Regions from separate parts of the Erythrobacter sp. MTPC3 genome, predicted to be linked through region 1. Evidence: predicted binding sites of a transcription regulator. Region 1 holds the regulator's gene; each other region holds the start of a gene.
What was found. The regulator LexA, encoded in region 1, represses DNA repair genes until DNA is damaged. The targets are predictions, from matches to a motif close to GTTCCNCNCTTGTTCT.
Positions count from the first base shown of each region.

Region 1 (7,441 bases):
TGCCCAATCGCCCTCTATCCCGTCCATCGCATGATAGATCGGCAATTGGCGGAATGCGTTGTTGAGGTGATCGTCGCCGCGGATGACATGCGTAACTCCCATATCGTGATCGTCCACCACCGCTGCCAGCATATAGGTCGGCGTGCCATCTGCGCGGAGGATGATGTAGTCGTCGATCTCATCGTTCTTGACCGAGACAGATCCCTGAACCTCATCCTGAATTGTGGCTTCCCCGTCCTGCGGGGTCTTGAGCCGGACTGTATAGGATGCTCCATCGGGAGCCTCGGACGCGCTGCGATCCCGCCAGCGTCCGTCATACCGCATTGGCTGCTTATTTACGCGCTGTTCGGCGCGCATTTCCTCCAGCTCCTCACGCGTGGCAAAGCATTTATAAGCATGGCCAGCATCCAGCAGCTTGTGCGCGACTTCGGCATGGCGATCTGCGCGCGCGGACTGGAATGTCGGCTCCTCATCGTAATCAAGGCCGAGCCAGCTAAGTCCGTCGAGAATGGCGTCTATGGCTTCTTGTGTTGAGCGTTCCTTGTCAGTGTCTTCAATCCTGAGCAGCGCCTGCCCGCCGTGATGGCGGGCATAAAGCCAGTTAAAGAGCGCCGTTCGCGCACCGCCAATGTGCAAAAACCCGGTTGGCGAGGGCGCAAAGCGTGTAACCACTGCCTTACCGCCGTTTGCGCTTTCGCTAGCCATGTCCTTCAAATTCCTTTTCATTTCTGCCCTGATGCTTCAGGGGAAACACCATGCGCGACGCGCCATTAGTGCCTTTGGGCGGCGGTGCATCCGATGTTCCGGCCGCCGACAATGTTGCAATGCAGCGCCCTTGGCAAAGGGGCGCAGCGTTGTCCAGCATCCCGCGTATCATTGCGAGCGGCGCAAACAGGTTCCTGAGCGCTTCGGGGTTTGACCGTGCCCCGTGGCTCGCCGTTCTGTTTGCGAGCGGGATCTTAGCATGGTTTGCACTGAAATCGCCGCTGCAGTGGATCATGGCTATCACTGCCGCGTTGCTGGCCGCGCTGTTTGCACTCGCTGTCTGGAGACCGGGGGAGGGGCGAGATCACCTTCGCAGCGCGGTCGTCGCTGGAGGTGTTATTTTCGCCGCAGGAATATTGGTTATCTGGCTGCGTTCGGAGACCGTCGGTGCAGAGCCGATCGACCGGCCAACAATCGAGCGCGTCCAGGGTTACATCCTCGCCAGAGAGGACCAGCCAGCCCAAAATCGTGTGCGGCTGACGATGGCGGTACGCGACGCGGGAAGCGGTGAAAGCCGGAAAATCCGCGTTAATGTTCCGTTGGACACGCCAGTTTCAGGCGACAAATCGACTGCGATATTGCTGGAGGGTGCGATCATTCGGGCCCGCGTGCGCCTTATGCCACCTGCCAGCCCGATGCTGCCTGGCTCTTATGATTTTGCGCGTGCTGCATGGTTCAAAGGATTGGCTGCAACCGGCAGCGTGATGGGCGGCATCGAAGTCATGGAACAGGCCCCGCCTGCAAGCGGTCTGGCGGCTATTCAGCGCGCGCTTTCATCGCATGTCAGGGAGCGCGTGGACGGCTCCGCTGGAACAATCGCAGCCGCCTTTGCCAGCGGAGACAGAGGCGCCATTACCGAAGCTGACGAAGACGCGATGCGCGATTCCGGTTTGACGCATCTGTTATCAATCAGCGGACTTCATGTGAGCGCCGTGATCGCCGGTGGCTATCTGATCGCACTGAAGTTGTTGGCGGCGTTTCCTCCCCTTGCCCTTAGGGTGCGATTGCCGGTGGCGGCTGCGGCGGCAGGCGCGCTTGCCGGGATTGGATACACGCTGCTGACCGGTGCGGAAGTTCCGACTGTGAGAAGCTGCGCAGCCGCTATGTTGGTCCTTATTGCTCTGGCGCTGGGCAGAGACGCGCTATCATTGCGGATGGTGGCGGCTGCCGCAGTCTTTGTGATGCTTCTGTGGCCGGAAAGCGTGGTTGGGCCTAGCTTTCAGATGAGCTTTTCAGCCGTGCTCGCCATCGTCGCATTGCATTCTTCGGCACCTGCCAAGGCGTTCCTCGCCGCACGAGAGGAGCCTTGGTTGAAGCGAACCGGGCGAAAGGTCGCTATGCTGTTCATCACCGGCCTTGTGATTGAGATTGCGCTCATGCCGATTGTGCTATTCCATTTTCACAGGGCAGGGTTTTACGGCGCTTTTGCCAATGTCTTTGCGATCCCTTTGGTCACTTTTATTTCCATGCCACTGATTGCGTTCGCGCTGGCGCTCGACCTGCTGGGGTTGGGCGGGCCTGCGTGGTGGCTGGTTCAGAAATCGCTCGATGTGCTTCTTGGGCTCGCCCACTTCACATCCGCGCAGCCTGGTGCCGTCAAACTGATGCCGCAGATGGGTTATGGAACCATTGCCATGTTTGTCATCGGCGGCATGTGGCTCGCGCTGTGGAGCGGGAAGGCCCGTTTATGGGGACTGCTGCCTTCGGGCTTGGCCGCCGCGACCTTGCTCGCGACGCCAATCCCGGACCTCCTGATTGGCCGCGAAGGCCGGCATGTCGGCATCACAATCGAAAACGGCGAAGGCGCGCGCGATATGCTGTCATTGCGGAACAGTCGGTCGTCCTATTCGAAGGACAACCTGCTGGAACTCGCCAGCGTGGAAAGCGAACCTATCCCATTGGATCAGTGGAGCGGCGCCAATTGCTCGACTGAATTCTGCCTTGTCACGATCACGCGAGCAGCGCGAGAATGGACGATCCTGATGGCGCGTAACCGTGACATGGTCGAAGAACGCGCCTTGGCTGCAGCATGTGAACGATCCGACATTGTGGTCGCTGACCGGTTCCTGCCGCGATCCTGCATGCCGCGATGGCTTAAAGCGGACCGTCGCTTGCTCCAGAAAACTGGTGGTCTGTCCATCGACCTTGCCAATGAACGGGTCGTCAGCGTTTCAGCTGGTCAGGGACAGCACGGATGGTGGCGCGGGACGCAGGAATAGACCTGCTGCCCCGCGCAACACATCAGTGGTAGCGCCGCAGTAAGCCTGCAAGCTTGCCCTGAACCTTTACCTCACCCGCGCCGTAAACTTGCGGGTCGTACATCGCGTTGGCCGGATCAAGGCGGATATTACCGCCGTCCTTATGGAGGTATTTCAGCGTCGCTTCTTCATCACGGACCAAGGCAACCACGATTTCGCCATCGCGGGCATTGTCAGTCCGACGCACAAGTGCGAAATCACCGTCGAAGATCCCCGCCTCGATCATGGAATCTCCCGATACCTCGAGAGCGTAGTGCTCACCAGGACCAAGCAGCGCAGCCGGAACCGGAAGCGAGCTTTGACCCTCCAGCGCCTCAATCGGAGCACCGGCGGCAATCCGGCCATGCAGCGGGATCTCGATCACGTCATTGGCAGGCTCTGGCGCCTGTTTCATGACCGCAGAGGCCGAGGCGACCGTATCATTGGCATTAACCGTGGCGCGGGGCGTAGGCGTGGAATCTTCGGGTTGGCGGATCACTTCCAGCGCCCGCGCCCTGTTGGGCAAACGCCGGATAAACCCGCGTTCTTCCAAGGCAGAGATCAGGCGGTGAACACCCGATTTGCTCTTGAGATCGAGCGCCTCCTTCATTTCTTCGAAACTTGGCGAGATACCGGTTTCATCCAGACGTTTCTGGATGAATTGGATCAATTCGTGCTGCTTTGCAGTCAGCATGGGGTCACTCCCTAAAACGCACGTGCCGGACCGACAAATAGCCCGTAGTGCCTGTTTCACGCATCCGAAGAGGCACCGATAGCTGGTGCTTTGCCGATACTCCCCGCGCACCGATAAGGTGAACGAATGCGGAACGAATAGGCAACCCGATTCGACCTGTCAAGTTTCGTTAAGCGCGATAACCCGCAGAATTCAGCCGTTGTGGAGGTAAAACACCGGAACTGTCTCGCCTTTCCGCACGAAAAGCGATCCAGCGGGTCGGTCAATCAGGCAGTTCGCCGTGGCAAGCGCCTGCAACGCACTCGAATCCTGAACCGCCGACTGGCTGACGGTTTCACCATCGGCAATTCCTCTCAGGAATTCGCGGCGGCTCCCAGTAGCGGGCAAATCCTCCGCGGCGATGAGGTTGCGCGGCGCGCCCATCGGCGACGTCGATCCAAGCGCGGCGCGGACCAGCGGAATGCCGAACAGAAAACACGTCACGAAACTCGACACCGGATTGCCGGGGAGCCCGAGTATGATTTGCTCGCCGCGCGTCGCCACCATCAATGGCTTGCCGGGCTTTATCGCGACTTTCCAGAACGCGAGGTTCGCCCCCCAGTTGATCAGTGCCTGCTGGACAAGATCGTGATCGCCGACGGATGCGCCGCCTGATGTGATAAGGATGTCATGACCTTCAGCCAGAGCAAGTGCATCGGCCAATGCCTCCGTGTCATCCGCCACCGGGCCAAGCCGGGTTACACCGCCCACTAGAGGGCGCAGCATGGCGGCGATCATCGGGCCGTTGCTTGCAGGAATTTGGTCGGGGCCGCAATCCGCTGGATCGGAGGCCAGTTCATCGCCGCTGTCGAGCACTGCGATCCGTGGCAGCCTGCGCACCGGCAACAGGCCGTGTCCCGCCGCGATGGCTAGCGCGATCTGCGCCGGGCCCATGCTCGTTCCGATCCGCATCACCCGTTCGCCCGCAACAAAGTCGAAACCCTTGCTGCGAACGTGCCGCGCTGCTTCCGGCCGCGTCTCGCCTTGGGCAAGCGATACCGTATCACCCTCGACCACCGCATTTTCCTGTATCAGGACGCGGTCGCTTCCCTCAGGCATTTGGGCACCTGTAGAAATACGGGTGCATTGCCCTTCATCAAGACTGCCCGCAAAGGGGGTGCCGGCGCGGCTTTCTCCTACCTTTGACCACGGCCCGCCGCCGCAAATGGCGTAGCCGTCCATGGCGGACAGGTCCGCTGGCGGCTGCGTTCGCGCGGCCATGAGGTCCTCCGCCAGATAACGCTCTCCGGCAAAGCCATCCGCTGAAACGCGCTCAACACCGAGCTCTGGCGCAAGCGCGAGGAGGCGTGCCTGCGCCTCTTCCAGCGTGAGCATATCAGCCATCAGCTATCTGCTTTCCACGTGCCCGATTTACCGCCGCGTTTCTCAATCAGGCGCACGGCTTCGATAACCATCCCCTTGTCGATCGCTTTTGCCATGTCATAGATTGTCAGCAGCGCGGTGGAGACCGCCACCATCGCCTCCATTTCGACACCCGTTTTGCCGGTTAGCGATGCGCTGGCCGTGACAGCGACTCCGTCTTCTTCGAAGGTGAAGTCGATGCTCACCGCTTCCAACCCGAGGGGATGGCATAACGGGATCAGCTCGCCGGTGCGCTTGGCTGCCATAATGCCCGCAATGCGGGCCGTGCCAAGCACATCGCCTTTTGGCGCATTGCCTGCGCGGATCGCGGCCAGCGCGCTTTGCGACATGGTGATGCGCCCGGCAGCAATGGCAAGTCGCTGGGTTTCAGCCTTCGCGCCGACATTCACCATATGCGCCGCGCCGCTGTCATCGAGGTGGGTCAGATCGCTCATCAGACGCCTCCCTGCAGGGGAGACATGGACCGCATGTTACACGGTCCTGAGCGGGAAGATGGGGCGGCTGAAAAAGGGAGTGGATGCGCTGTCATTCGCCAACCATACCGCGATCCTTAGTGGTAGGACAGACCCGCTCTCAACCGTTCAAAAGCGCCGCCGTGGCCCCTGTGACATCATTCGCGCGCATCAGGCTTTCCCCGACCAGGAATGTGCGCACGCCGGACCGCGCAAGCCGATTGCAATCGGCGTGAGACGAAATCCCGCTTTCCCCGACGAGCAACGCGCCTTCAGGAGCGAGCGGGGCCAGCCTTTCGGTCGTTTCGAGCGTGGTAGTAAAGGTCTTCAGATCGCGATTGTTGACCCCGATCAGGCGCGATTTGAGCTGTTTTGCCGCGCGTTCCAGCTCGGTTTCATCGTGAACCTCGACCAGCACGTCCATCCCGTGATCCAGTGCCGCGCTTTCAATCTCGGCCATCTCGCCGTCTTCCAACGCAGCGACGATAACCAGAATGGCATCCGCACCCAGTGTCCGGGCCTCAAGACACTGCCATGGATCAACCATGAAATCCTTGCGCAGCACAGGCAGAGTGCAGGCCGCCCGCGCCGAGATCAGATATTCATCCGCACCCTGAAAATACGGCGCATCGGTCAGGACCGAAAGACAGGCAGCTCCGCCTGCCTCGTAATCGCTGGCATGTTGGGCGGGACGAAAATCTTCCCGGATCAAGCCTTTTGACGGGCTCGCCTTCTTGATCTCGGCAATAAGCGCATAGCTGGTTTGCGATTTTGTCCGCAGTGCTGCCTCAAACCCGCGAGGGCGGGTCTGGGTGCGCGCGGTCGTTTCCATTTGCGAAAGCGAAATGGCCGCTTTTCGAGCGGCAACGATTTCGCGTTTCGCCGCGCAGATTTCTTCCAGCTTGTTCATAAGGTTACTTTGCCAATTCAATCCATTTTGCGAGCAAGCCAGATGCTTTCCCGCTGTCGAGCGCTTCTGCTGCCATTGCGGCGCCGGTCTGCCAATCCTCCGCATCATCGGCGACCATCAGCGCGGCCGCTGAATTGAGCAAGACCGCATCGCGGTATGCGCTTTTGCCGCCTGCAAGCAGGCCTTTCAATGCCTCGGCATTGTGTGCCGGGTCTCCGCCGCGAATTGCCTCCACCGGAGAATTGGGAAGGCCGGCCATCCCTGCATCAACGCGCTTCATGGCGAAATCTGCGCCCGCGACATCTGCTAGCTCATTCCCGCCCGCAAGGCTCAATTCATCCAGCCCCTCATCACCCGAAACGATGAATGTGCGCTCTGTGCCAAGCCGAGCTTTCGCCTCGGCATAGATGGGGACATAGGCAGGGCGCGCGATCCCGATCAACTGACGTGACACTCCGACAGGGTTGGAAAGCGGCCCCATCAAGTTGAAGATTGTGCGGCGGCCCAGTTTCTTCCGGATAGGCTGAATACGGCCCATCGCGGGATGGTGGTTCGGCGCAAAAAGGAAACAGATGCCGATTTCAGCCAGCGTTTTTTCCGCTGTGCGTCCCGCCGCCTCCATGTCGAGGCCAAGCACCTCAAGAGTGTCGGCTACGCCCGCCTTTGAAGAGATCGCGCGGTTGCCGTGACGCGCGACCGGCACGCCGCAGGCGCCGACCACTAGGCCAACGGCAGTGGAGACGTTGAGCGTGTGGTGTCCATCGCCGCCAGTGCCGCAAACGTCGATAGCGTTGTCTGGTCCAGGCACCGGGATCAACCGGGCACGCAGAGCGCGGGCGGCGCCTGCGATTTCTTCTGCCGTTTCGCTGCGTTCGGTCATTGCGAGCAGGAAGCGGGCGATCTCCTCGTCACTCGCCTCACCGTCGAGGATCCATCCGAAAACCTCTTCGGCCTCGGCTTC
Region 1 is NZ_BTGP01000001.1:129,946-137,386, forward strand. It holds gene gltX (glutamate--tRNA ligase) at 1-705, opposite strand, end outside; gene ACGHU1_RS00635 (ComEC/Rec2 family competence protein) at 756-2,984, shown strand; gene lexA (transcriptional repressor LexA) at 3,007-3,696, opposite strand; gene ACGHU1_RS00645 (molybdopterin molybdotransferase MoeA) at 3,889-5,079, opposite strand; gene moaC (cyclic pyranopterin monophosphate synthase MoaC) at 5,079-5,552, opposite strand; gene trpC (indole-3-glycerol phosphate synthase TrpC) at 5,692-6,480, opposite strand; gene trpD (anthranilate phosphoribosyltransferase) at 6,485-7,441, opposite strand, start outside.

Region 2 (7,441 bases), 220 kb from region 1:
GCAGAATATCGGGCAAAGCGCCCGTTACATGGCTTTCCAGATCGCTGCCATCCAGCGCGACGACATTGCTGGCCCATGCAGGCACGCTCACCCTCTCATCCAGATCATCCGGCGGAATCAGGATCAGCTGCACGTCCTCTGCATGATCAGCCAGCATGGCGAGGTCGATTTCGCACACGCCTTTTTCCTGCCATTCCCCGTTCAGCGTCTGCATCCGCCCTGTGCTGATAAGCTGGCATAGCCGCCCGTACGCCGCGCGGTTCTTTGGATAGGCGAGGAAGGCCAGTCCCTCTACCGTTTCAATGCGCGTGCCGATCACGGGGCGCAGTTTGAGCGTTGCGGCCTCTGTGTGGATGCGAACCACGCCCGCCATCGAATTCGCATCGGCGATCCCGATGGCATCATATCCCAAGGCGCGGGCCGTCATCACAAGGTCGACTGCATCGGATGCACCGCGCAGGAAACTGAAACAGCTGACAAGCCCCAGCTCAACGAAAGGCGCGCGCGGCGGCGTCTCGATCAGGTCGGGATCGACATCCAGCGTGCGTTTATCGGGGGTAAGCGGGGCGTCGGGCATGTCACGCTGCCAGCTCCAGAAGGCGCGATTTTACTGCCGTCAAATCCGCCTCGAACAAAGCCGCCTGCTTCTCACGCGCATCGCCTTCCAGACGCAGGAGGTAGGACGGGTGCGCCGTCACCCACAGTTCGGACCCGTCCTCCAGCATGGCAGGTTTGCCGCGCGCTTTTGAAATGCTCACCGTCTTACCCAGCAGGCTGCGCGCAGCCGACGCGCCAAGGGCCAGCACCACGCGCGGTTTTACAGCGGCCCGTTCTGCCTCCAGCCACCAGCGGCAGGTGTCGATCTCTTTGGCCTGCGGGCTTTGGTGGATGCGCCGTTTGCCCCGCTGGACGTATTTGAAATGTTTCACCGCATTGGTGACATAGGCATCCGCGCGATCAATCCCGGTGCGCGTCAGATACTGGTCCAGCAATTGGCCCGCCGGACCGACAAACGGCCTGCCCTGCATGTCCTCCTGATCGCCCGGCTGTTCGCCCACGATCATCAGCGCAGCACCCGGTGCGCCCTCACCCATGACAGCGCGGGTGCCGCAATCGGCAATGGGACAATCGCGGCAATTCGCAATCGCATCGGCAACCGCCGTCAGAGTGCCGGGCTGCTGGCGCTCTTCGCGCATTCCCGCCGCCACCATCCCTGCCTCGCGCGCCTGGGCGCCCGCGATCAGATCAGGGATCATCTCGGCCTCGGGCATGTTCTTCCAGTATTTCTTGGGCATCTCCGAAAGCATCGCCCCGACTTTCAGCCGCGCGGGATTGAAGATGGAGGCGTAATACGACTTCCACAGATCCTCCACCGGATCGCCCGATGGCGCATCGCTGCGCTGCGCCGGACCGCTTTCGCGCATCACCTTGCCGTCCCAATGAATGCAGCCGCACGGGGTCAGGATCGACCAGTTCATATTGGCAAAGCGGCGCATGAAGAAACTGGCATTGGCGCGCACGATATGATGGTCAGGCTCAAACCACGCGGCATAGTGTTCGCCTGCCTCTGCGGCGCCATCCTCGCCCGCCACTTCGCGGAAACGGACGAAAGCGTGCATTTTATGGCTGTCGCGCCGCACCGATTTATCCAGCTCCTCGATCCGGCGCACATCGGGGTCGGCCTTGTCCTCCATCGCGCGTGGATTGGACTGGAGCCGCCAGAGCATCCGGTACAGCAGGCCAAAACGTTCGGGATCGGAATGAAGCGCTGCGTTACGGGCGAGTTTCATGAAGCGTTTGCTGGCACGGACAGGCGGAGCGTCCGCATCCGGCACAGGCAACCGCTTTTCCCGGCTAGACGGCCCTTCCTGCGCAAACAGATCGCCCGTCCCGCCCGGTTCAACCCAGCTCACACGATCAGGCGGCACATCGCACTGGATCAGCGCCCGCGCGCGCTCTCGCCAGAATGCGAAATCATCAGGCGTCGGCAGGTGCACAACATAGCGCGAGCCGAGAGAGGCGTTCTGCACCGAGGCCTTTTGAGCGCCCATCAAAACAGCTCCAGCTGTTCTTGCCGGGGCGCCAGCAAAGCGCGCAGATCAGCGCGGTCGGTCAGCGCCGTAGGCCGCCAGTCCAGCGCGACCAGAAACGGGCGCACCTTGGCAATCGACTGGGTCAGCTTCGCCACATCATCGAGCCGCAAAGTCCGGTGCCGCCGCGCGGCAAGGATCCGGCCTACCGCCGTCGTCCCCAGCCCCGGCACCCGCAGCAATTGTTCTTTCGGTGCACGGTTCACATCGACCGGAAAACTGCCGCGAAATTTCAGCGCCCATGCCAGTTTGGGGTCAATATCAAGCGGCAGGTTGCCGTGCGCATCGGTCGCCTGCGCGACTTCTCCCGCAGCATAGCCGTAAAACCGCATCAGCCAGTCCGACTGGTAAAGACGGTGTTCGCGCATCAGCGGAGGGCGTTTTAAGGGTAGCACCGCGCTCGCATCGGGGATTGGCGAGAACGCGCTGTAATAGACGCGGCGCAGGCCGAAATTGCCGTATAGCGTGCTCGCCTTGCCAACGATATCGGCATCGCTGGCATTATCCGCGCCCACGATCATCTGGGTGGATTGGCCCGCCGGGGCAAAGCGCGGCGCGTGTTTGAACCGCTTCCTTTCATCCTTCGCCTCGATGATGCGCGATTTGGTTTTGGCGAGCGCACCTTCGATCTGGTGTTCATCCTTGTCCGGGGCCAAGCGGTTCAAACCTTTGCGTGTCGGCAGTTCGACATTGATCGAAACACGGTCAGCAAACAGCCCGGCCTGATAAATCAATTCGGGATCGGCCTCGGGAATAGTCTTGAGATGAATGTAGCCGCGAAAATCGTATTCCTCGCGCAGGATCCGCGCGCATTCGACCATCTGCTCCATCGTGTAATTGGAGCTTTTGATGATGCCCGATGAAAGGAACAGCCCCTCGATATAATTGCGTTTGTAGAAATTGATCGTGAGGTCAGCGACTTCCTGAGGGGTGAAGCGCGCTCGCCGCACGTTCGAGCTTTTGCGGTTGATGCAGTAGTGACAATCGAAAATGCAGTGATTGGTCAGCAGTACTTTCAGCAGCGAGATACACCGGCCGTCAGGCGCGTAGGCATGGCATATCCCCATCCCTTCGGTCGAGCCGATCCCCTTCCCGCCCAGCGAGTTTTTCTTCGCCGTTCCGGATGACGCGCAGGAGGCATCATATTTTGCCGCATCGGCAAGGATTTCGAGTTTTTGCTGGATCGTTTGTTGAGTCATGGAACACCTATATGTTCCTTGTATGTTCTCAAATCCAGTTCGGCAAATGAAATTACTAGCATTCGCTTGGAACCCGCGCGAGTTTGAGACATTATAACACCACGGACCGGGCCCCTCTGGCGAGCAATCTTGCTCGTGATGTCGGACGTAAATCGCGGCGTATGCCGAAGATTTTGTGACGAGGAGGCCAGTGTCTTCCTCGTCCCTCGAACGAACGGCCAACGCTTCTCGATGGAGCGTATGGCGCCTAAAGGAGACGAACGTGAAGAATTCAATTTCAGTATCTATTAAAACCAAACTGACGCTTGCGGCCGCCGCGAGCGCGCTTTGCACGACAGCTGTCGCCGCACAGAGCACCGGCACCATGCCGCTCGGCGCTGACCAGCCTCGCGCCCCGACCGAGGCGCAATTGCAATGTATCACGGAGAAAGAAGTCGTTGCCGCACAGGAGGCATGGGGCAATGGGATCATAGAGATCGGCGAGGCGTATTCGTCCGGTGGCGATTACCGCCAGGCAGCCATCGATCACATCGACAAATTCTATGCCTATGACGAGAGCCTCGTGCTGTTCAAGCCGACGCTCGCATCAGTCGAACAATTCCGTCCATCATTCGATGGAGCGCTCTCCTATTTCGTCGGAGGCAATCCTTCCTATCCCGAGGACAAGGGTTTTGCGATCACACCGTGGTCAAAAGTACGCTGGCAAAACGCTGGTATCACGAACAACATCTGCAACATGGCAGTCGCCATGGGGAACTACTACTTTACCCCGACCAACGGCGGTGATGAAACGAAGGTCGAGTATACGATCGGATATATTCGCGACGCAGAAGGTGACCTGAAAATGGCCGTGCACAAATCGACCATTCCTTACAGCCCGAATTGATTTTGCGAGACATAGCAGAGGGCCGCTCCTTGGGGGCGGCCCTTTTTGCTGCCTGCTATCTGCTCAGATTTGCTTGCCGCCAGCCTTCTTGGCTTCGACGTATTTGCACATTTGCGAATTGACCAGATGGTCAATGACTGCCGAATGCATCTCGCCTTCGAAGGACACTCCGGCCAGCCTGCCGTCAATCCATGCAACCGTACCGAGCGGCGCGTGGACACCGTCCACCTTGATCGTGACCCGATCGCCGATTTCCGCAAATCCATTTGAGCCGCGAATCTTGCAGCCGCCTTCGGAAATATCGATCAAATCGACATAAACAGGGCGCGACTTCACGCGGCCCTTCACCATCAAGCTGAGCGACCGTCGCTCTGCAGCGCGAGAGATGCTGTGCATGTTCATGAGAACGCATTAATGAACAAACGTAAAAATTTGCTGACTGCTAATGTTGGTATGAACCGCGCTGTTGCGAACGCTTCAGCTGTAGAGTCCTTGCAGATACCAATTCGGCATCCCGCCCCTGCCGTCGCCCGCAATGCCGTGACGGTAAATCCAATAGCGCCGCCCCTCGCTGTCTTCGATGCGGTAGTAATCGCGCAGGCGCACTGTCGATTTCTCGCGCCACCATTCCGGCGCAATGCGTTCCGGCCCCTCAACCCGCGACACTTCGCACACATTGCCGCGCCACCGGAAACGCTGGGGCAGCCCATCGGGAGAGGAATACAGGACCGCAATCGATTCGGGTTTATCGAGTATTTTCAGAGGCCTTTCGTGGAACTCTAACATCGGCTGCGAACTGCGCTCTGGCTCCAGCGGGGGCTGCCACGTCTGCGCGCGTTCAGGCAGATGGCTGGCATGGGGAACCGGACGGCGCACGGCGTGCGGGCCAAGCCGGACTGTCAATCTGTCGATGCAGGCATTCAGCGAGGTGCCGTGGCGCTCTGCTGCCTGTTCGACATCGCCCTGCGAAAGGTCGAGCGGTTCGGCCCAGCTGGCGCGCAGCCGCACAGTCTCGATCCCGAAACCGGCCTCTATGTCTTCAAGCCGGTCGGCGAACAGGCGCGTCATATGCGCCGCTTCACGCGTGGCGGCGGCCAGTTCAAGCCTGCGCACCAGCACCTCTCCATCGACCCGCCACAGCCCCAGCTCAAGCCGCCTTGCCCCTTCCCCGCGCGCCTCCAGCTGGCGCACCATGTCATCGGCCAAATCGTGCAACACCTTGTCGAGCAGGCTGCGATGGCGGATCGGCTCCATCAGGCGGCGCTGCACCATCGGCGCGTGCTGCGGCACAATCGGCAGCAGCGGTTCCGGCACGCGGCCCATCAGCTGGTCGAGCCGGACGAGCGGATTGGCCGACGGGGATTTGCGATTGCGAAACCGGCGGTGCAGCGCATCGCGCGCCGCGGCCTCTGCGCGGTCCGCAGGTCCGGTCGCAATACTTACAAGATCGCCAAGCCGTTTCAGCCCCAACCTGCGCAACACCGTAAGCACGTCCTGATCCAGCCTTAAAGCCGACACAGGAAGGTCTGAAAGGCATTGAAGCGCATCATCGCGCGGCCCAAGGATGGCTTTAGCCGGCCCGAAATGCGCCAACGCCCATGCCGCCCCTGCTGTTGGAGCAATGGCCGCGCGGCTGTACAGGCTGCGTTTTGCAAATGCGGTTTCGACATCGTCCAGCAGGCGTTTCTCTCCGCCAAACAGATGCGCTGCGCCGCTGATGTCCACCAACACGCCGTCGGGCTGGTCAATCGCGCTCCACGGTCCCCAACGCTGCGACCAGAGCGCGAGTTTTTCCAGAAAATCGAGATCGCCTGCGGGATCGGCGGGGGCGGTCTGGATGTCCGGGCAAAGCGTGCGCGCATCGGCCAGCATCATTCCCGCCCGCGCGCCTGCTGTGTGCCCTGCCCGGTTGGCCGCATCAATGCGCGGGCCGTGCGCTGTTTCTGTAATCAGAACCGTCGGCAGGGCATCGGCACCCTCGCCCGGATTGCACTTTGCGCTGTCAGAGCCGTGCGCAAGCCGCCAGCGATCGACCGACAGTCGGGCGAACCAGATCGCCAATATCCTGCGTGTTGGCCGCGACCGGGGTGCCGGTCCGCCGCGCTCGCAAACGTCCATTGTCATCTTTGAGTATCCATTCTCCCGGTGCATGACTGCGCGCCCTGAACAATTCCGCCTGCCAGGCTGGCGCGCCGGGGGCGTCGCTGTTCCAGCGCGCCGGTGAAGAGGCAGCCGGCCTCGACCTCCAGCGCATTCTGGCAGAGGATAGCTCCGGCGCGGCATCCAGCCGCACCAGCCACAGCGTCACGCCGTGTTTTTCCGCCGCAAGGCTGAGCCTGCGCGAAGCGGTGAAATCGAGCGTGCGCGGATTGCCGGAAATCTCTCCGATAACGCAGGCAAGATCGCGGCAGCGCAGCCCCTCTTCCAAGGCGAAGAGCGCGTCCTGGGCATCCTCCGCCTCGACATGGATGATCCGCCCGCGCAAATCGGATGGCAGGCCGTGGATATAAGGGCGTCCGCTGCGCTGCGCCGCGCGTTTGTCCTGCACCCACAAAACCTGCCGCCGGTCCTGCACCTCTGCCAAAGGATCAGGCTCGTCCCGTTTCGCCACCTGCAAGGCATCGCGCGCAAGGGCAAAGGCCAGCCCAGCCCCGCTCGCATCGCTGGAGCTTGCGAAAATCTCGCTATGGCTGGCCTGATCGGCAAGGCCGGGTTGCCAGCGCCCCTCGCGCGCCTTTGAAAGCGCCGCGATATCACCTGCGGACAGCCGGCCAGCCCCTTCTGCGACCAGAGTCGAGGCAGGAACAGACTGGAGCGCCTTTGCGCCGCTGGGAGAAACGGATGCCGACATTGCAAACCCTGTGAGTGTTAGAAATGTGATTGTTGGAAAAGAGACTCGCCCGAGTCACCTTTGTTCCTAATATGTTCCACATTTGGCGGCTTCGTGCAATCCCGCGTGTTTTACCCAGTCACAGCCTCGTCCTGCCGACCGGCTTGGAACGGATGGTCCCCTGCCCCGTTAGTTAAGCAAATACAGGAGATTGAATATATGCGTTACGAAGACGGAAACGCCGACGAACTGAAAACCAAATTCTGGAAAGCCCTTTCGGACTCTCCGTTCCTTTTCCTCCAGCGCGACGGAGAGCCGCAAACCGCAGTTCCAATGACCGCGCAAACGGACAAGGACGCCGATAGCTCGGTCTGGTTCTTCAGCCAGAAAAGCAGCGATTTTGCCAAGCTGGGTCCGGTGACTGCCACCTACGAAG
Region 2 is NZ_BTGP01000001.1:346,840-354,280, forward strand. It holds gene ACGHU1_RS01715 (error-prone DNA polymerase) at 1-577, opposite strand, end outside; gene ACGHU1_RS01720 (UdgX family uracil-DNA binding protein) at 579-2,051, opposite strand; gene ACGHU1_RS01725 (putative DNA modification/repair radical SAM protein) at 2,051-3,289, opposite strand; gene ACGHU1_RS01730 (phosphoribosyl-AMP cyclohydrolase) at 3,552-4,175, shown strand; gene ACGHU1_RS01735 (PilZ domain-containing protein) at 4,239-4,577, opposite strand; gene ACGHU1_RS01740 (DUF6504 family protein) at 4,653-6,293, opposite strand; gene ACGHU1_RS01745 (ImuA family protein) at 6,178-7,026, opposite strand; gene ACGHU1_RS01750 (pyridoxamine 5'-phosphate oxidase family protein) at 7,225-7,441, shown strand, end outside.
Region 2: ACGHU1_RS01725 (putative DNA modification/repair radical SAM protein) is a predicted target of LexA. The motif match lies at 3,303-3,318, and genes of this name have one in related genera.

Region 3 (7,441 bases), on a different contig from region 1:
AAAGCGATTTGATGCCTTTTTCCCACGCCTGGAAGTGCAGCATCATCAGGTCCCACTTGTCGACATCCGCCGGGATGAACAGGTTCAGCGACTGCGCCTGATCGATGTAGGGCGAACGGTCGGCGGCGAATTCGAGCAGCCAACGCTGGTCGATTTCAAAGCTGGTCTTGAAGCTCGCTTTTTCTTCCGCAGTCAGGAAGTCGAGGTGCTGGACGCTGCCGCCCTGCTCCAGGATCGAATTCCAGATGTTGTTTGAATTCTTCGATTTTTTATCGAGCACCTTTTCCAGATACGGGTTCTTCACGATGAAGCTGCCCGACAGGGTTTTGTGGGTGTAGATATTCGCCGGGATCGGCTCGATGCAGGCAGACGTACCGCCGCAAATGATGCTGATCGACGCCGTTGGTGCGATCGCCATCTTGCAACTGAACCGCTCCATCGCGCCCATATCGGCGGCGTCGGGGCACGGCCCGCGTTCCTGCGCCAGCAACATGCTCGCCTCGGACGCCTTGGCCTGAATATGCTTGAACATTTTGAGGTTCAGCGCCTTCGCCATCGCAGTTTCGAAGCCCAGCCCTTTTTGCTGAAGGAAGGAATGGAACCCCATGACGCCGAGGCCGACCGAACGTTCACGCTCTGCGGAGTACTTTGCGCGGGCCATCTCGTCCGGCGCGCGGTCGATATAATCCTGTAGAACGTTGTCGAGGAAACGCATTACGTCCTCGATGAATTGCTTGTCGCCGTTCCACTCATCCCACTTTTCGAGGTTGAGCGAGGATAGGCAGCATACCGCCGTACGGTCATTGCCAAGGTGATCGATACCCGTCGGCAGGGTAATTTCGCTGCAAAGGTTCGAGGTTGAAACCTTGAGGCCCAGGTCGCGGTGATGCTTTGGCATCATGCGGTTCACCGTGTCGTTGAACACGATGTATGGCTCACCAGTGGCAAGGCGGGTTTCGACCAGTTTCTGGAACAGCGAACGCGCATCCACTGTGCCGCGCACTTCGCCGGTCTTTGGTGATTTCAAATCAAACTCGGCGCCATCGCGCACGGCTTCCATGAAATCGTCGGTCAGCAGCACGCCGTGGTGCAGGTTCAACGCCTTGCGGTTAAAATCACCCGATGGTTTGCGGATTTCAAGGAATTCCTCGATTTCAGGGTGCGACACATCGAGATAACACGCCGCCGACCCGCGCCGCAGAGAGCCTTGCGAGATCGCCAGCGTCAGGCTGTCCATGACGCGCACGAACGGGATGATGCCGCTGGTCTTGCCGTTAAGGCCGACCGGTTCGCCAATGCCGCGCACATTGCCCCAATATGTGCCGATCCCGCCGCCCTTCGACGCGAGCCACACGTTCTCGTTCCAGGTGTCCACAATCCCGTTCAAGCTGTCGGACACGCTGTTGAGATAGCAGCTGATCGGCAGGCCGCGCGCGGTGCCGCCATTGGAAAGCACCGGGGTAGCCGGCATGAACCACAGGTTCGAGATGTAATCGTACAAGCGCTGCGCGTGTTCCTGATCGTCGGCATAGGCATCGGCCACGCGCGCAAACAGATCCTGGTATGTCTCACCCGGCAGCAGGTAACGATCGGTGAGCGTTTCCTTGCCGAATTCGGTCAGGTTCGCGTCTCGCGATGCGTCGGTCGTGATCGTGAAGCGGCGGTCATTGACCTTTTTGCTGTCGGTGTCGCCAGCGGCCTTGGCCACTGCGCCCATCGCGCCAGCAAGCGCCTCGCCCGCTTTTTGTGCGACCAGCTCTTCGCTGCCTTTGTCGCTCGTTTTCATGCTCACCGCTTTCGTTGCCGGGGGTGTTGTTCTCGTGGGGGCGCTATCGCTGGCCGCACCGGTATCAGTGTCGGTCAGCAGGTCGCCTGAAGTTTCGTTTGGCACGCCATCACTCGCTTTAAATTCCATCGTAGCCCCGCTCGGTTCGCGAATCGGGGTGCGACGCCCTTCTAGCGAAGAAAGTCCCATGTTCCGATTCTGTTCTCTACCAGACAATCCTCAGGATATCCCCGGTAAAGCCACAGCTTGTCCCGAAACTTATACCCCGATGTGCCCCCTGCCGGTGCCGCACAACCTGAAAGGGAGACTCCGATCCCCTGCGCAAAAGCCCCGATTGCCTATATGGGGCTCAAGCGCTGCGATCACTAGGTCTTGTGGGTGTGCAGCCCCGAACAACCACTAAATACTGAATCATGCGCTGCCAGCGCGCAAGAGGGTAAATGCCGATTAAGGGAAACTGCGCGGCCAAATCGCCGGTGTATTATCCGCCTGCAACGCCGCGACGCGCCGGTTTTCCTAGGCTTGTCAGACGCGCAAGCCCAAAAACGAATCTGCGAAAAAATTTTGGCGTGCAAAAGGATGTGCGCGGGCTTGTGAATCAATCGAATCCAGATGCGCAACAATCGAATCCGTAGCGCCCCCTCGGGGCGCCTCCGCTAGCCTGCGATCACAGCCGCGCAGGACGCTCCAATGCCGATTTGGCGCATCTGGTGCGATCTGCAGGCTCCGCTCTTCGCGATGCCGCTAATCGCGCCTCACACTATCAGGCGCTGGCCGCGCTGACCTCGGCATTCACAGATTTGGCATGGCCTACGATTTCCTGCGCGATCCGGTCCACCAGCTCAATCGGAAGATCGTGGCCCCAGCCGGGCATGGTGACCAGTTTCGCGCCAGAAATATGCGCAGCGGTGTCTTTCCCGCCCTCCAGCTTGACCAGCGGATCATCCTCTCCGTGCAGCACCAATGTTGGTGTAGTCACGGATTTAAGCCGCTCTCTGCGGTCGCCATCGTCTATGATCGCGGCCAGCTGGCGCGGCAGGCCGGCGGGATAAACGCTGCGGCGCACGGCTGTCTTCACCCGCTCGCGCCGGCGTTCAGGATCGGCAGGGAAGCCAGGACTGCCGATGCTTTGCTGAATATTGATGCCGTGCGCGATCAGGTCTTCTTCCTCCATCGACTTGATCGGGGCGATCAGCGCGTCCATCGCCTGTTTATCGGCAGTCGGCAGTTTCGGGTGGCCGGTGGTCGACATGATTGACGTCATCGACAGCAGTTTGTCCGCGTGATTGATCGCCATGAGCTGCGCGATCATTCCGCCCATCGACGCGCCGACGACATGCGCCCGGCCGATTTCCAGCGCATCAAGCAGCCCTGCGCCATCCGCCGCCATATCGGCCAGCGTATAGGGCACACGCGCAGGAAATCCGATCATCTTGCGCAGCACCTGTGTGCGGAGACCGGGCGCCTTCGCCCCTTCCATCTTCTGCGACAAACCGATGTCGCGATTGTCGTAACGGATAACGCGGAACCCGTGCCCGACGAGCGCCTCGACCAGTTCATCGGGCCACAGGATCATCTGCGCGCCAAGGCCCATCACCAGCAGGATCGGTTCATCGCCTGCATTTCCGTTGTCTTCGTAAAACAGCTCGACGCCGTTGGCGGTGGTGGTTGGCATTGCGTTCTCTCCGTAAAACTTCAGCAGAGACGAATGCCCTAAATTTGTCTGTGACCCAACCCCTTGGTCGTGAGGACCACCCATGTGCGCGGAAACACGCCGCACCCGGCCTGCCTACACGGGGTATCCGCGCGGGACTGGAGACAGGAGGATGCGGCGCGCCCGGCCCTTCTTTGCGAAGGCCAGCATTGGCGGCGGGTATTAACGGTTTCCAAGGGGCGGAACCGGTCAGCCGCCAAGCAGGATCACATTGGTTTCACCCTCTGCATAAGCAAACCGCTGGGCCGCGCGTTTCTGCTGCACCTGCTCTGCCAGCTTGCGATGCGCGGCGCGGTCATCGGCGAAGATTATGCTGGCGATAAAGCGGACATCCTTTGGCGCGGAAACCGGCACATCAGACAGCGAACGAAGGCGGGTGACAGCATAGGTCGCGGCTTTGCGCGCGGCCCAATTGCCTTTGCCTTTCAGCACTTCGACATTTTCGGCCCGGCCATCAGCGCCAAGGGTAAAGGCAACCTCGACGATGCCTTCATTGGGCACCATCGTCTGGCGAATTGGCGCATGGCCAAGGGCGCGGTTCAAATCTTTGGTGGTTTCGTCCTGCCACTTTTCCATGGCGGCGGCTGAGCGCACGACGATGGACGTTTGTTCCTTGGGTTCACCGGCAAAGGCAGGTGCGGCGAAAGTCAGGCTCGCAGTCGCAGCCAACGCGGCGGCGGACACGGTTTTGGACATGGTAATCATCAGATCATCCTCCTTAAAAGTTCGAAGACGATCGATCGCAAGGACCAGACGCGCCGAGCACCAGTCCCATTTACTCGTGCAGTGGCTCTGTCGGTCGATCAGACACGGCGGGCGGTTGTCGCAAGAGTTACCGTAAGGGCTGCCCGCCGCGTCCTTCATCAAAGTCGCAGAATGTTGGATTATTTCAAATATGTATCGTCCAGCGGCGGTTTATGTCGCCTAGCGGGGTATGGAGATCGATAAACTGCGTATTGCGCCTGCCGAGCGTCTTTGCCGCATCTGTGTGAAAGGCCCCGTCTAGCGCCAGGCAGGGCCGCCAATATCGAATCCGCGCTGTTCCAGCATGTCGAGCACGCCGCCGTCTTCGGCGAGCACCCTCAACGGCACAGCGGCCACCGTTACTCCGGTATCCGCAGCGGCGCTTTCAATGGCACCGACCCAGATGCCGCGCAATTCCTCGCCCAGTTGAGGATCAGCCCACGGCCAGCACCGGCCAAGCGCGATTTCTAGCGGGTTAGCCATGACCGCAGGCACATCGCGGGCGCGCCAGTCTTCCCCGCGCTGTATGATGACGTCGCTGCCCGCTTCGGTTGCGGCCATCGCGGCCTCGAGGCAGGGGATATGGCTTTCCGGCGGCGCTTCGGCGAGGTTGTCCAGCAGGTCTTCCCCGCGAAACCGTTCTGGCCGCGTGATCTGCACATCGGCGTTCTCCGCCGCCTCGCGCACGATGTCGGTCGCATCGTCGGTGGTATCGTCATCGAAATCGAGCCTGCGTGCGAGCAGGTCGAACGCCGTCATCAGCAGGCTGCGGCGATCATAATCCTGATCATACCGCTGTTCGAGCGCAGCGAGCCGAGCGCGCTGGGCTGCATCAAGGTAGTCGGCGGCGACCGTGTCATCGGGCAGTTTGGTGAAGCGGCCTCCGCGAAAAATCAGGCGGAACACGTCCCCTGGCGAAAACTTGGGCCGCGCGCGGATGATGACATTGTCCGCCTCGCCCACCGCCTCCTCCAACCGGTCCGGCTGCCACGGCGTCGCCTTGGGCACGTTGCGGATTTCTCCGACAAGGATGACGGTGCCGGTATCGGTGTGCACCGTCCAAAGCGGCGCACCGGACCGCTGCGCGGTGACGACGATCTGGTTCTGGGTGATTGGCGCAGTCTGGGCGCTCGCCAAAGATGGTACGATGGCGCAAGCCGCACTTAGAGAGATCACAAGAAGGTGTTTCAGCATTGCACCAGTCTAGCGTGCGCCGCATTGCGTGAAAATGTATGAAAGGTGGTGCCGGGTTCCAGTTGCCATTGCCAGATCGGCTACGAGCCGTGAACTCCGCAAGGGGATGGGACGATCGGGGCATTTCTTTTCCGAACCCCGGCGCCACCGAACTCCTGCACCGCCGAACCCCAGCACCGGCCACCTGTTTCTCCGCAGAATTCAGACAAGCACAGTGCTGGGGCCATTTCGCCTGAGTGCTCAGACGGAATGAAGAGCGGCAAGACCGCTTTTACGGATAGTGAATCAGGCTGCTCAGTAACCGAGCGCGATATATTTTTGCTTCTCGCCCGAAGAGGCGAAGCGGGCACGTTCCATCGATACTAGCCGTTCCATCAGACGGCCTTCGATCAATTTGTTGTCGGCAAAAATGATATTGGCCAGGAATTCGATATCTTGGGGATCAGATACCGGCACTTGATTCAGATCTCTCAACCGGCGGACCGCTCGAACAGCCACATGCCGTGCATACTGGTTGCCTTCATCGTTGTAGAACTGCAGATCTTTGGCCCTGCCATCAGGCCCCAGAGTGAAGGTTACCTGGACAATCGCGTTATCGGGCCGTCCGCGATAGGTATGGCCTGTCCGTTCAAGCACGCGGTTAAGTTGCCGCGCGGTTGCCTTTTGCCACTTTTCCATAGCGGGCTGTGACCGCACGACGATGTCATCGCTGTCGTCCGAAGCGACCGCATTTACCGGCATGGCAAGCAGCATTGCCGCGCCAAGAGCGCGGTATATCAGGGTGGATTTTTTCGTATTCGTAGTCATGGCGTCATCCTCTCGATTGAACGTTGGATGATCGGCCAGGAAAAGACCTTCGCAGTATATCTTCGCGACCCATTATCGTTAGCGAGGAGATTTCAGGTCGATCTCAGCAAAGCGCCTGCGGAACGCTTCGACGTATAAATTCCCACCTAATCACGGCAAAATAAAGGCAAGCGCTGCGCCGCCGGGCCGAGGTTAGGTTAAAGAGCTAAAACCATTCACTAAGTTTATATTGTGATTTTGAGGCAAGGTCATGTTTTACTTGTATGAATGCGCCAAATTTTACTGCGACTCCGAATGCGGTCTTGGCTTGGTTTGCTTTTGGCTATTTGCGTCCTTTCGCGGTTTACTTTCGCGCCAAACGGTTAACTCCTTGGCCGACGCACGATGTGTGCCATGGCTTTAAGGCACTAGCACCGTATCGCGCGCCACCTCATCCGTGTTGGGATAGTCGAGCGTGTAATGCAGACCGCGGCTTTCGTGCCGTTCGAGCGCGGATTGCACGATCAACTCTGCCGCCTGCAGGAGATTGCGCAGCTCGATGAGGTCGGTGGTGACGCGGAACGAACCGTAGTAATCTTCGACCTCGCGCGACAGCAGCTCAATCCGGTGCTTGGCACGCTCCAGCCGTTTGGTGGTGCGGACGATACCGACATAGTTCCACATGAAGCGGCGAATTTCGGTCCAGTTCTGTTTGATGACGACCTCTTCATCGGAATCGGTCACGCGGCTTTCATCCCACGGCAGGATCGCGGGTGGCTCTTCGAGACTGTCCCAGCGCGACAGGATGTCTTCCGCTGCCGCCTCGCCAAACACAAAGCATTCTAGCAGGCTGTTGGAGGCCAGCCGGTTCGCGCCGTGCAGGCCGCTTTCGGTGACTTCGCCTGCCGCCCACAGGCCGGGCAGGTCGGTTCTTGCGTTCAGATCCACCACCACTCCGCCGCAGGTATAATGCTGCGCCGGCACGACCGGGATCGGGCCGGTCGTCATGTCGATGCCCAGACCCGTCAGTTTTTCATGGATCGTCGGGAAGTGTTCTCGCACGAATTCAGCCGGCTGATGACTGATGTCGAGATGGACGAAATCAAGTCCGAACCGCTTAATCTGGTCGTCGATCGCGCGCGCCACAACATCGCGCGGGGCGAGCTCCATGCGCTCGGGATCGTAATCTGCCATGAACCGGTGGCCGGTTTCCGGGT
Region 3 is NZ_BTGP01000007.1:189,958-197,398, reverse strand. It holds gene ACGHU1_RS11320 (ribonucleoside-diphosphate reductase subunit alpha) at 1-1,915, opposite strand, end outside; gene ACGHU1_RS11315 (alpha/beta fold hydrolase) at 2,550-3,461, opposite strand; gene ACGHU1_RS11310 (energy transducer TonB) at 3,690-4,205, opposite strand; gene ACGHU1_RS11305 (TraB/GumN family protein) at 4,503-5,438, opposite strand; gene ACGHU1_RS11300 (hypothetical protein) at 5,733-6,245, opposite strand; gene nadB (L-aspartate oxidase) at 6,645-7,441, opposite strand, start outside.
Region 3: ACGHU1_RS11320 (ribonucleoside-diphosphate reductase subunit alpha) is a predicted target of LexA. The motif match lies at 1,976-1,991, and genes of this name have one in related genera.